Regions from separate parts of the Lysinibacillus sp. FSL P4-0201 genome, predicted to be linked through region 1. Evidence: predicted binding sites of a transcription regulator. Region 1 holds the regulator's gene; the other holds the start of a gene.
The links. The regulator LexA, encoded in region 1, represses DNA repair genes until DNA is damaged. The targets are predictions, from matches to a motif close to CGAACATATGTTCG.
Positions count from the first base shown of each region.

Region 2: ruvA (Holliday junction branch migration protein RuvA) is a predicted target of LexA. The motif match lies at 2,553-2,566, and genes of this name have one in related genera.

Region 1 is NZ_CP151995.1:1,292,890-1,299,820, reverse strand. Features, by position in the region: gene MKY76_RS06200 (DUF896 domain-containing protein) at 1-208, opposite strand, end outside; gene MKY76_RS06195 (GNAT family protein) at 396-929, shown strand; gene MKY76_RS06190 (DJ-1/PfpI family protein) at 931-1,464, shown strand; gene MKY76_RS06185 (helix-turn-helix transcriptional regulator) at 1,745-1,936, shown strand; gene def (peptide deformylase) at 1,929-2,504, shown strand; gene MKY76_RS06175 (recombinase family protein) at 2,534-3,199, opposite strand; gene MKY76_RS06170 (LysM peptidoglycan-binding domain-containing protein) at 3,196-3,510, opposite strand; gene lexA (transcriptional repressor LexA) at 3,677-4,294, shown strand; gene MKY76_RS06160 (gamma-glutamyl-gamma-aminobutyrate hydrolase family protein) at 4,403-5,125, opposite strand; gene MKY76_RS06155 (A24 family peptidase) at 5,159-5,911, opposite strand; gene MKY76_RS06150 (hypothetical protein) at 5,976-6,668, opposite strand; gene MKY76_RS06145 (hypothetical protein) at 6,665-6,931, opposite strand, start outside.
Region 2 is NZ_CP151995.1:3,226,539-3,233,469, forward strand. Features, by position in the region: gene queA (tRNA preQ1(34) S-adenosylmethionine ribosyltransferase-isomerase QueA) at 1-849, opposite strand, end outside; gene ruvB (Holliday junction branch migration DNA helicase RuvB) at 867-1,871, opposite strand; gene ruvA (Holliday junction branch migration protein RuvA) at 1,890-2,510, opposite strand; gene MKY76_RS16220 (phosphotransferase) at 2,622-3,500, opposite strand; gene MKY76_RS16225 (LysM domain-containing protein) at 3,490-4,536, opposite strand; gene MKY76_RS16230 (transcription repressor NadR) at 4,678-5,211, shown strand; gene MKY76_RS16235 (thiol-disulfide oxidoreductase DCC family protein) at 5,344-5,736, opposite strand; gene pheA (prephenate dehydratase) at 5,760-6,638, opposite strand; gene MKY76_RS16245 (ACT domain-containing protein) at 6,804-6,931, opposite strand, start outside.

The sequences.
Region 1 (6,931 bases):
CTTGTTTTACCTTCTCAGGAGTTACATCATTTCCTTCTGCATCTACCACTTTAACGTTTTCAATCGTATCTCGCATAGTTGCTCTAAACGTATCTAAATACTCCTTGCGAAGCGCTGTTCGCTCCTTTGCTTCTTCCTCTGTTAATTGTCCGCTTTTTGCCTTAGCAGATAATTCATTAATTCGGTTAATTTTTTCCTTTGATAACATGGTTACACACCTTTCAGTACCTAGCTTAATGACCTCAGTATGCAAAGTATAGCATGGTTTCCCTTAAAATGCAGTTATACCAACCCTTAAAAACACTTCTTAGCCATTATTTACATGACTTCCAGAAGTTAGAGGTGTATAACTAATAATAAAAGGAAAAATTTGATAGATAATAGGAGGAGCTATCATGAACATAACAACACCTAGACTACTTATTCGAACATTTGAAGCCCAAGATTGGCAGGCTGTTTATAGCTATATGTCCGACAAAACGGTCATGCACTATATGCCAGAGGGTGTGTTGAATGAAGATCAGGTTCAAAATTTCGTAACAGAGAATAGCAACGAGCAAGCAAAACATTTCGCCATTGTTTTACGTGAACAACAGCGAGTCATTGGTCATCTTGTTTTCCACAAATACTTTGGCGACCATACGTATGAAATTGGATGGGTTATGAATCCTGCCTATCATAATCATGGCTATGCTTCTGAAGCTGCTCAGGCCCTATTAGATCACGGCTTTAATAAAATGAAACTTCATCGAATTATTGCCACATGCCAGCCAGAAAATATCGCTTCTTACCGAGTCATGGAAAAAATCGGAATGCGCCAAGAAGGATTTTTCAAAAAATGCATTCCTCATGGAGAGACTTGGTGGGATGAATACTATTACGCTATTTTAGAGGAAGAATGGAACAATCTAAAGGTAAGAGGTGTATGAAATGAAGAAAACTGCGGTGTTATTATACCCACAATTTAGTGAATATGAATTGAGTGTTGCTTTGTCCATATTAATGCAAGGCGGTAAACCCATCATCACACTTGGATCGAATACCAAACCTATCAGAGGAGAATCTGGTTTAAATTGTATAGCTGATTTATCCGTGAATGAGGTAGAGCTTGACGATATTGATAGTCTACTATTACCAGGCTGTATGGATATTTCTACATTACAACTTGAAGAGAGCTTACTAGATTTCATTCGTCATCTATCTGCAAAAGGAGGAATGATTGCAAGTATTTCTAGCTCCCCTTACCTATTAGCAAAAGCAGGGGTCTTAAAGAACAAAAAATATACAGTAGGACTACCTTTAGATGGCATGGAGCAGTTAGGGTGCTTTGAACTTCATAACTATTCAGATGAACTAGTGGTACAAGATGGAAATATCATTACAGCAAGAGGAAGAGGTTTTATTCCTTTCGGTATTTGTTTCGGACATGCGTTAAAGCTAAATTTTGATGAGAATTGGTATTAAGTGATGATTTAAAATCCAAATGTCCAATTAATCGGGCATTTCATGTTATTGAAAAAAGATGATGTCATTAGTAGAATGAGAACTTTTAACAAGGCTGTGGGGTGATTTCCGTTCCGTCAGCGTGCCACAGGAAAGCAAGCAGCCTGCACCGGAAATCAATTTCTCCCCTTCAATTGACTGTTTTGTTTTTCACACCAAAAAATGTTCAATTAGTTGGACATTTTTTAATTCTTATCTTACGATATATGTCTAATACTTTGGACAAAATGGAGGGATCTTTCTGAAGAACATCATCAAAATTTTAAGAAAAAAATTAGGCATAACACAAGCTGCTCTTGCAAAAGAGTGTGGAGTTGTGAGACAGACGATTAATAATATTGAAAATGATAAATATGATCCGACCCTAGAATTAGCTTTTAAGATTGCTAAGGTTCTCAATAGCCGTATTGATGAGGTGTTTATCTATGACTAAATTTCACCCAAATTATATGATTACAATGAAGGACTTCGTGAAAGAACACTCAGCAATTTTAAGAAAAGAAACTCAAGAAGTGTCGATACCCGTGACCAATGAGGACCGAAATACCCTCCTAGCCATGCTACAATATCTGAAAAATAGCCAAAATCCAACGCTAGCAAAAAAATATAAGCTTCGCCCTGGAAGTGGACTCTCTGCTAATCAAATTGGCGTAGATAAACGAATGTTTGCTGTACTCTTTGATGACCAAGAAATGATGCTGATTAACCCTAAAATAATGAGTCATTCCCTTAATATGATTTATCTACCGGAAGGAGAAGGCTGTCTATCTGTAAATCGACCTGTCCCTGGTTTTGTACCGAGATATGAGAGAATTAAAGTCAAAGCTTACGACATCGATGGACATGAAATTATTGTACAGTTACAGGGCTACGGGGCCATCGTTGTACAGCATGAAATCGATCATTTAAATGGCATCATGTTTTATGACCGAATAAATAAAGAGCACCCTTTCCAACTGCCAAATCATGTTATCATTGAAAGCTTTTCTTCCCTTCAGTAGTTTTTTACAAAAAAAAATTAGCAGGAATATTATTTTCCTGCTAATCTTTCTTGGTGCTCTTGGAAACGACGATGTACTGTCGCCTTACTTACCTCAAAGCCTAACCCTCTAAGCGTTATAGAAATTTCTTCAAAGGTAAATCCACGTTTGCGTAGTTTCACAATTTCCTCTACAGGTAGATCTTTTCGCTCCTGCCCCTGCGGATTACCTCGATTCGATAAATTATTTTCTGGACGATAACCGTTTTCTACAGCACGTCGCATACCTCGTCGAATTTTAGCATTATGGATTCTACGCTGATATTCCTCTACAATCGCTAAAATTTCAAGCAGCATCGTATCCATTTCATTTAATTGGACTGGGCCTGCATCACGCATAGAAAAAACATCAGTTGCTGACTTTTGTAATAAATGTAATACAGCCATCCTTGCATTGCCTCGTCCTAAACGAGTTTCATCTTGGACAAAAAGAGCATTAATGTTCTTATCTTTTATAAAATCAAGCATTTCTAGCAAGCCTTCACGTTCTACATCATAGCCACTATGTTGATCTTTAAACACGCCCTTCACCGCATAGCCTTGCTCTTTAGCATAGCGTAGCAACTCTTCCTGCTGGCGCTCTAATGAGGAGCTTTGTGTTTCTTTTTCAGTACTTACGCGACAATAGACAACAGCCGATAGTTGATTATTTATCATTGTTCATTTCTCGCAATTTCGATAGTATTGATGGGACTGGCTTGATCACTCACTACAGGAATAACTAGAGATTTTCCCGCTACAATTTTAATATCTGCTAGTTCATTTTCAGTTTTTACAAGCTTTATCCAATCATCAGTACTCATTTTACCACGATATTGCTCGGCTAACGACCACAAGCTATCCCCATGTTCGATTTGAATTTCTGCGTAACTAACTTTTCCTGGATCAGTAATGTAAAGGTATGCTGCAAATAATAAACAAGCTCCTATTAAAATTGAGATATGTGTGTTTTTCTTAAACCATGTCATAATCATTACCCCTTTTTAAGAATGTTTGTTCGGAATGTATGTTCCCATAATAAAGCGAACAAACGTTTTTGTCAAACACTTTTCGAACCTATGTTTGCATACATGTTCGCATTCTGTTATACTATCAAATAAGAAGAATGATTATAGAAAAAAGAGGTGAGCACTCATGAAAAAAGTTTCGAAAAGACAAGAGGACATTTTAGCTTTCATTAAGGAAGAGGTACGAGCTAAAGGATATCCACCATCAGTACGTGAAATTGGTGAAGCAGTTGGACTTGCTTCCAGTTCAACTGTTCATGGACATTTAGCTCGATTAGAACAAAAAGGCTTTATTCGTCGAGATCCAACAAAGCCACGCGCAATTGAAATTTTAGAGCCTGAAGAATCCATTCAAAAACAACAGGTGATCCATGTCCCACTTGTCGGGAAGGTTACAGCTGGTTCTCCAATTACAGCAATTGAAAATATTGAAGAATACTTCCCATTACCCGATACGTATGGCACAAGTGAAGATCAATTGTTCATGCTAGAAATCATGGGGGAATCAATGATTGAAGCTGGGATTTTAGATGGAGATTTAGTCATTGTAAAACAAAAGGCAACAGCTAATAATGGGGATATTGTTGTAGCTATGACAGCTGAGGATGAAGCAACTGTAAAACGTTTCTTTAAAGAGAAAAACCATTTCCGTTTACAGCCTGAAAATTCTTCTATGGAACCAATTATAGTCGATCAAGTTTCTATTTTAGGACAGGTTGTAGGTCTTTACAGACGTGTACATTAACGATTAAAGCAGATTTTGAGGATTATGTTCCTTCTAAGAGCATGTATCCTCTTTTTTACGCAAAAAAAAGAATCCACATACGATTGGATTCTTTGTACAATGCCTCTTCTAAGCTTCCTTCTTAAATTTTAAGCTCGCTTCAATAAAGGCTGAAAATAGCTTTTGAGCACTCTCATCTCCTGCTATGGCTAGTTCCTCAGGATGCCACTGAACAGCTAAGCAAAATGGCATCTCCTCATGAACTACCGCTTCGATAATACCGTCGTTAGATTTTGCCGCTACTTTTAATTTTTCTGCTAAAACATTCACCGCTTGATGATGAAATGAATTCACTGCTATTTTCTCTTGTTCAACGATAGTCGCTAATAGATTGTCAGCAATAACCTGTACACAATGGGTAGCTACAGCTCGACCTGATTGCTGCATATGTTGGAGTAACTTGGTACTAAAGTGATCACTATCAATATCCTGATATAAGGTACCACCTAATGCAACATTTAGTATTTGAATTCCTCGACAGATCCCGAAAATAGGCATCTTACGTTGGAATGCGGCTTCAATCAATGCTAACTCAATCGTATCTCGCGCTGGATGAATTTTTCCAAGCTTTAATGAAGGCTCAGCCCCGAATAGAAATGGGTGCACATCATGACCACCAGATAATAATAAACCGTCTGTAAGGGCTAAAATCTGGGCTGCCTCTTCTTCTACTCCAATTGGAATAATCAGTGGAATTCCACCTGCTTCAATGATGCTTTTACTGTAAGCAGCATTTAATCGAGAGGATAAATCATCCTCAACAAAGGCTGTAATACCAATAATCGGTTTCACTTGCTTCCCTCCAAATTCTTGAAAATTGCACAATTACCAAAAGCCTAGATACCAATTAATTAATACATCGCCATAGAAATAAACAATAACTGCGGCCAATGCAATAGATGGCCCAAACGGAATGGGTGTTTTTCTCCCCTGTTTGTTTTTCGATAACATGGTAATCCCGACAATCATACCAATAACTGCAGCTAAAAATAACGTTAACAGTGTATCAATCGTACCCAGAACGAGACCAATTAAAAAGAATAATTTAATATCGCCTCCACCCATGCCACCGTTTGATAGCACAGCAATGATATATAATATGCCAAAACCAACCACAGCACCCACAAGAGAGTCCCACCACGGTGTTAATGGTGACAGCACTCGTCCAATAGCTAGCAAAGGTAAAAAGAATACTAACACCTTATCTGGAATTAGCATATAGGCTAAATCTGATACAACGATAATAACTAATAAGGAGATAAAAAAGAGTGCTACTATCAATTCTATGCCCCAGCCTAACTGCCCATAAGCAAAGGCAAATAATACACCTGTCATTAATTCTATGACTGGGTAAACCCAAGAAATTTTATTGCCACAACCACGACATTTTCCTCCTAACAATACATAAGACAAAACTGGTACTAAATCAAGCGCCGTCAGTCGTCTCTGACATTTTGGACAATGTGAAGGAGGATGTACAATCGACTCCTTCTGTGGTACACGTAAGCCAACTACATTATAAAAAGAGCCAAAGACAAGTCCAAATAAAAAAATAAAGATCGTATAAGCCATTTCCAATTTTATGTCCTCCTAAACCAATAGGCGCCCATACAAATGCAGTATGGTGCGCCTATCAATAAAGTTATTGTTGTTCTTCGTAATAGAACGTTGTCACTTGCACTGTTGCCTTTAACGTAAGATCTGCATCTTTCTCAAGCTGTGCCTGCTCTCCAGGCAATTTAAATTCAATCTTATCGGTTTTCATGACACGCTCTAATTGTTCAACCTCCTGTAAAAAGCTTTCAAGAGAATTAAAATCAAGCGCACCCACCTCTAATATAAAAGTAACAAGCTTTAAATTAGTTGGTAAAGAGTCCTTCGAAAGAGATGCAATCGGTGTAGTAGTCTCCTTGTTCTCCTGATCACCATTGACCTCTGCTTCAGCCTGCTCCAACATATTAAGATCATTCGATACATCTGAAGGTGTCACAGTGCCGTCCTCACCTTGAACAGTTAAAGACAGTATACGAGTTCCTGTCACCTCTTCAATCTCAGCTAAATCAAGAATAATCTTTTCAACGGCTCTTGTTGCAGGTAGCTTTTGTCTTAAGGCTAATATATTGATAGTAGGTTGTCCCTGCTCTTTGTCTAATTGTGCTAGTTGTTCTTTGACACTAGCTAATTCTTGCTGCACCTGCAATACATTACTCTCTTTCTCATTCACTTCATCCAATTTTGGTGAAAGCAAATAATAATACAGCGCAAATAAAATAGCAGCTATCAGCGCCAGTAACAAGATCATAGATGAATTTTTACTACTCGTTAATTTATTCATGAGCGTCGTCCTCCAGCTAAATACATAAAATCGATTGTCGCTGTAATGGACACTGAATATCGCGGTACTTCTTTAAATTTTTGTTGGGGTGTTAACACCCTTTGTTCACCTAGCTCTATTTCAAAGTTTGAGACAGTGTTAATTTGAGCATCTGTAAAATAGCTACTCATTAAAAGTCGCTCCACATATTTCGATATATCTGTCATCGTTTCAAAATCCACTTCAATATTCACCGAGTTCTCTCCGAAAACATAGCTACGTAA
Region 2 (6,931 bases), 1.9 Mb from region 1:
GATGAAAATAGACGTCCAACCTTGTTCTGCTCGCACTTCTCCCTCATATTTAGAACCAATTGTCTCTAATGTACGAGTAGAGGTTGTCCCAACAGCTATTACCTTGCCACCGTTACGCTTTACGCGATTAATTGTATCTGCTGCTTGTTCTGTAACACTATAGAATTCTGCATGCATTTCATGGTTCTCAATCGAGTCTACACTAACGGGACGGAAAGTGCCAAGACCGACATGTAGCGTAATAAAGACAACCTCTACGCCTTTAGCCTTCACTTGAGCTAATAGCTCCTCTGTAAAATGCAGCCCAGCTGTAGGCGCTGCAGCAGAACCACGCTCTTTGGCATAAACGGTTTGATAACGATCCTTATCCTCTAGTTTTTCACGAATATAGGGAGGTAATGGCATTTCACCAAGTTGCTCTAATATTTCATAAAAAATACCATTATACTGAAATTCAAATGTACGTCCGCCATGTTCAAGCTCACCTGTACATGTAGCTGTTAATAAACCGTCACCAAATGTGATGACTGTTCCTACTTTTACACGCTTTGCTGGTTTTACAAGTGTTTCCCACTCATCTGTACCAGCCATTTGCTTCAGTAGCAATACTTCTATATGTGCACCTGTTTCTTCTTTTACACCCATTAAACGAGCAGGTAAAACTCTTGTATCATTTAGTACAAGACAGTCTCCAGCATGTAGCTCGTCTAATACATGGGCAAAATGGTGGTGCTCCACTTTATTTGAGCCCGGTGTCACGACCATTAATCGACTTGCTGTACGATCCACTAATGGTGTTTGGGCAATAAGCTCCTCTGGTAATTCAAAATCAAAATCTTCTACACGCATGAAAATAACTTCCTTCTTTATGTTTGTTGGGGATACTCATATCCAAAATGTTCGTAGGCTAAATGTGTGGCTACTCTTCCTCTCGGGGTACGTTGAATAAGGCCAATTTGCATCAAATAAGGCTCGTATACATCTTCTATCGTAACCCGTTCCTCACCAATTGATGCAGCAAGAGTATCTAAGCCTACTGGGCCTCCTCGGAATCGCTCAATCATATTGGTTACAAGTTTATGGTCAATATGATCAAGCCCTCTAGGATCTACTTGTAACAGCTCTAATGCTTGCTGTGCAAGACCCTCCGTTATCATACCATCTCCAAGCACTTGTGCATAATCTCGCACTCGTTTCAATAAACGATTGGCAATTCGAGGTGTTCCACGTGAGCGTCTCGCCATTTCCATTGCTGCTACTTGCTCTATTTCTACCTCAAATAAATGTGCACTTCTCACAACAATTTCAGCAAGCGATCGGTCATCATAATATTCTAGGCGCAGCAACACACCAAAGCGATCTCTTAGAGGAGCTGATAAAGCACCCGCTCTTGTTGTTGCACCTACAAGGGTAAAGGGAGGTAAATCAAGTCGTACAGAACGTGCTTCAGGACCTTTTCCTACCACAATATCTAAGCAGAAGTCTTCCATTGCTGGATATAATACTTCTTCAATAGCACGGGGCAGTCGATGAATTTCATCAATAAATAAAACGTCCCCAGGCTCTAGTGAACTTAAAATAGCTGCCAAATCTCCTGGACGCTCAATCGCAGGGCCACTTGTCATGCGTACGTTAACATTCATCTCATTTGCGATAACAGCCGCTAAGGTCGTTTTACCAAGTCCTGGAGGTCCATATAACAACACATGATCTAAACTTTCTTGGCGAAGCTTTGCCGCTTCAATGAATATTTGTAAGTTTTCCTTTACTTTATGTTGCCCAATATACTGTGCTAATTTTTGAGGACGTAAAGATAACTCAAACTGCTCATCATAGCTCCCTGCTTCACTTGCCATCATACGTTCAGACATGCACCTTTCCTCCTTTCCTTATTTTAATTTTAGCAGTAGTTGCAATGCTTGTTTCATAAAGGCATCTGTTGTTTCAAGTTTATCGTTATCCTCTAGCTGTGGTTTAATTTTTTCTAGCTCTTTTTCAGAATAGCCAAGAGCCATTAAGGCAAGTAGGGCTTCTTCTAATTCATGTTTATAGGCATGCACACCAAACAAAGGTAATTCATCTTCTGCACTAGGTAATTCAAGTGTATCTAATAATGAACCAAGTTTGCCCTTCAAGTCGAGGATCATTTGACGTGCTGTTTTTTTACCAACTCCAGGGAACTTCACTAAAAACGCTTCGTCCTCCCGCTCAATTGCGCTAATAACCTGTTGTGGATTACCTGTAGCTAAAATCGCTAAAGCGCCCTTTGGTCCTATTCCTGACACTAAAATAAGCTTACGGAATAACTCACGCTGATCTAGGTTAGGGAAGCCATATAAAACTTGCGCATCCTCTCGCACATGCAAATGAACATATATCTGTTGCTCAAGGGCAGATGTTCGAAAAGCAAATGGATTGGGCGTATTAAGTTGCCACCCAATCCCCTGTTGTTCTAACACAATAAATTCAGGTGTAATACGAGTAATTTGTCCTTTTAAATAATCATACATCTATAATCCCTCACAATCATCGTCTTCGATTATAGCATATAGCGAACGAATGCTCGACAAAAAGTAGCGTCTAAACTCCGTTCGCAGACAAAAATGACCGCCAATTGACGGTCATTTCTTGACAAATCTATCAATATCGTACCACAGTTTTGGCCAGTAGGTGAGGGCTCGTTTTGTAAATGGTACTAAATAATCTAAAAATACTAGCTGTTGCTCTAGTGGTAAATCTATAGCAAACAGCCATTCTCGTAATAACTCATTCGGGTATTTCAAGCGATGAAGCTTTCTTTTATCCAGTCGTTTCAGCTCAGGTAACTCTGCAAAAATCTTTCCAAGATCATAATCTACAGCAGGTAACACACGATGTAACCATAAAATATACTCGTCATCCGCTTCACCAAGGTGCGCTAAATCAAAATCAATTAAACGTAATTGTCCATCGGAGCACCATAAAAAATTATGATGAACTACATCCCCATGCAATAGCGTAATCTCTTTTTCAGGTGCATCTTCCAATGCAATCAATTGTAATGACTTATCACTATAATGCAATATTTGATCAATTTCTTCTTTCGTTAAAAATGTTCGAAACTCATTTCTTCTACTTTTAAAACGCATATGACGCATTTGCCATTTTAAAAGCTGTGAGTAGGTATGCAAACCTGGCACGCGCTGCCAAGCAATCTTTTTATGTGTGTCATGTAAAGCGATTAGTAGTCTAAGAGATTCCTTACGATCTTTTTTATGTGCAAAGTTAGCACCGTGGCTTCCTTCTTGCCACATTTGCACAATTAACTGCTCATCATCGCTCTGAACTAATGGTAGGATCAAAGAAGGTTCCATACGTCCTAATTGGCGATGAATGGTTCTTACCTTCTCCGCAATTTCCACTTGCTTTGCACGTTTGACAAAATAATTTTTCGATCGATATTTATATTTCCAAATATTTGGCTTTACTTCTTCTACAATATACGCTTTTTCACCATCGATAAGGCGTCATCCCGCCTGGGAAATAATGCGGAGACATCCAAGGACCTGCTGCTGATGGGCATGGTGGTGGACAATGTGTCGGACATGGTGGTGGCGGGCAATGACAAGGGTCCATTTGCCAATTTGGCATCATCATTGGTTGTGTGCCACAGCCACAAGATTGACCCATGTTCATATCAGGCATCATCATTGGTTGTGTGCCACAACCACAGGATTGCCCCATATTCATATCGGGCATCATATCCATTTGTGGCTTTTGGTGATCTTGCGTATGGAAGAATGGTGATGTGGACTCTAAAAAGTCTTCCATTCCACCTACTTTATGATCTGGCATGTCATAGGACATTGGCTGCTGTGGCATCGTATAATGCTCAACCTGCGGCTGCATTGGCATCGGCCACCACATCTGATGATAGATTGGCTGATGGCAACTTGAACAATGTGGTACGGCAGGCATTTGTGGCATGATATGCATTGGTGGATGTGGTGCTGGTTGTGGCATTGGCTTTGGCTTTGGTTTAGCTACAGGCGGTGGTGGCGGTGTAGGTGCTGGCGGTGGTGGTGGCTGTATTTGTACAGGTGGTGTTGTAACATTTTGCTCCATTTGTGGCATCACCAATTGCTGGTGCCAATTCATTTCCACAGGCTGCGGTACCCACATCGGCTGTTGTGGCATCTGCATTGGCATTGGCATCGGTATTGGTATCGGTATCATTTGTGGTTCTGGCATTGGCATAGGAGCTGGTGGTGGCGGTACAATTGGCGGTGGTGGTGGCATTGGTCGCTGTACCTCTTTTTTAGGACTTTCCTTTGGTGTCTCCTTATGCACTTGTGTTTCCTTTTTCGGCATTTCTTTATGTGAATCTCTATGCGGCTCTTTGTTTATTTTTTCAGGCAATATAATTTCCATGCCTGGAACAATATAATCTGGGTTGGCAAGATGGACATTGAGCCGCTTCAAATCTTCAAACGAAATGCCGTACTCTTTCGCAATCTTCCACAATGTATCTCCCTTTTGAACAATATGAATACGCAATTTTTTCCTCCCTTCCTCTCTACGTATCATATGTTCAATGTTTCATTTGGATACAAAAATTTCAGCAAGTTAGAAAAGCTTCATGGTACACTAATTCATAAGGAACGCTGATTCCTTTATTACGAGCAGGGGTGATCTCTTATGAAAAAAATGTTAGGCGAAGAACGCCGACTGCAACTATTAGCGCAATTAAAAAAAAATAAAGCACCTATAACTGGGACAGACTTAGCAAAGTTCGCCAATGTTTCTAGACAAGTAATCGTCAATGATATGACTTTATTAAAGGCAAGAAATGAGCCTATTATTGCCACAAGCCAAGGTTATCTTTATATGCATCAAGAACAAATACAGCAAACCGTTGAACGAACATTCCCTTGCTTGCATACATCAGAGCAGACGGAAGATGAATTAATGACGATTGTAGACTGTGGCGGAACCGTCAAAAATGTCATTGTCGAACATCCAATATATGGTGAACTGACAGCCTCTATCATGGTATCCAACCGCCATGAGGTGAAACAATTTATCGAACGTGTGAATGCCACACAGGCCAACTATTTATCTGCTCTCACTGGCGGCATCCATCTACATGTCATCACAGCACCCTCTGTTGAAGTTTTAACATTAATTGAGCGAGCTTTACAAAAAAAGGGCTACTTAGTGTCAGATCAATGAATAGTAAAAGCACCGTCTGAAAAATTGATTTCAAACGGTGCTTTCTGTTTTTTAATGCTGGTATTGTCTCGTTAAGCGCGGGCTTCCGTCCGCAGCTATTGTATTGTTCCCTTAAAGGCGAGTATTTCCCTATCAGGAAAGAAATCTTTGACGTTGAGCAGGCGTAGGCAATAAGCATTCACTTTTTTTTCCAAACAAACGATAGCGTTGCTTTGCAAATAATCGATATAATGCATTGCGAATAAATGGTGGTACAAGAATGAAGGCGTAGAAACAAGGCCACAATCCATCAAATTTACGGCAAATGTTTAACGCAGCGGTAGATTCAACAGACACTTTCCCTTGTTCAATAAGAATTACACTATCTATATTCTTTGGTATATGATATTGAGTGAGAAGCGATTGACCAGCCTCGCTTTGCAGCGATGCAAATTGAAAATAGCCAGCTTGATCATGTTTGATGATAAATTGAACAGTGCTATCACAAAAATTACAGACACCATCGAATAAAATAATCCCACCCATCTCTTTCCTCCTCCTTCACATTACTATGCTTCGTCTGATGTTACATAAGTAAAATAGGTACCCAGAGACTTTACTTTGCAACCTAGCGCAGCTAATTCTTCCATTGCCCCACGCATCATCGGTTCCTTTTCATCTGCTAATACATCAATCATAAAGAAATAATCACCTAATCCAGTTTTTAATGGACGTGATTCGATTTTACTTAAATTTAGCTGACGCCATGCAAAAACAGAAAGCACCTGATGTAATGCACCTGAACGATCTGTTGGTAAGGTAATCATAAATGTTGTTTTTGCTTGCCCATCTGATAGCTCTTGTGGCAATCGTTTATTTTGCTTAGACAGTACAAAGAATCGTGTATGATTAAAATGAAAATCATGGATATTCTGCTCCACAATTTCAAGACCATATTTTTCAGCTGCGGCTGCATTACCAACTGCCGCTATACACTCTTGTGGATTCTCTGATACATATTTTGCTGCTGCTGCAGTTGAAGTTGTTTGATGTAATGGTACATGACTAAAACGATAAAATAAATATTTATGACATTGAGCTAGTGCATGCGGATGAGAATAAACACCTTCGATTGACTGCCAATCATCCTTCTGCGCTTTATTGACCATTAAATGCTGCTGAATTTTCAGCAATAACTCTCCAGTTACATAAAGTGTTGCCTCATGGAATAAGTAATCTAATGTTAATGATACAGAGCCCTCTAGAGCATTTTCTAGCGGTACGACAGCTAAATCTACCTTTCCCTCTGCAACAGCCTCTATACATTCTGGAATCGTGGCACACGGTACAAGCCACTCATTTGGAAAAGTAGCCTTTGTTGCTAAGTATGTAAATGATGCTTCTGGTCCTAGATAGGCGATTCGATTTTCCCATTGTTGCTTTGTCATTGCAAATACCTCCTTTATGGCACAATAAGGAGCAGTCCCACGTGATGAAAAACGCTTGGGACAGCTCCTTATTTGAGCTTTGTTATCGTATCTTTACCCATTGGGGTTATTCAACACGATGTTTGTCATTTTGTCAAAAATTAAAGGATTGAACACTCTCTGTGCTTATAATGCTCCAGAACTAATCACTTCCGCTGATTCCACAAAATCTAAGCGTTTTAATTGCTGGATAAGATCATCAAGATCACAAGTCATGCTTGTTACATCTAATGACAATGTAACATTAGCACGTC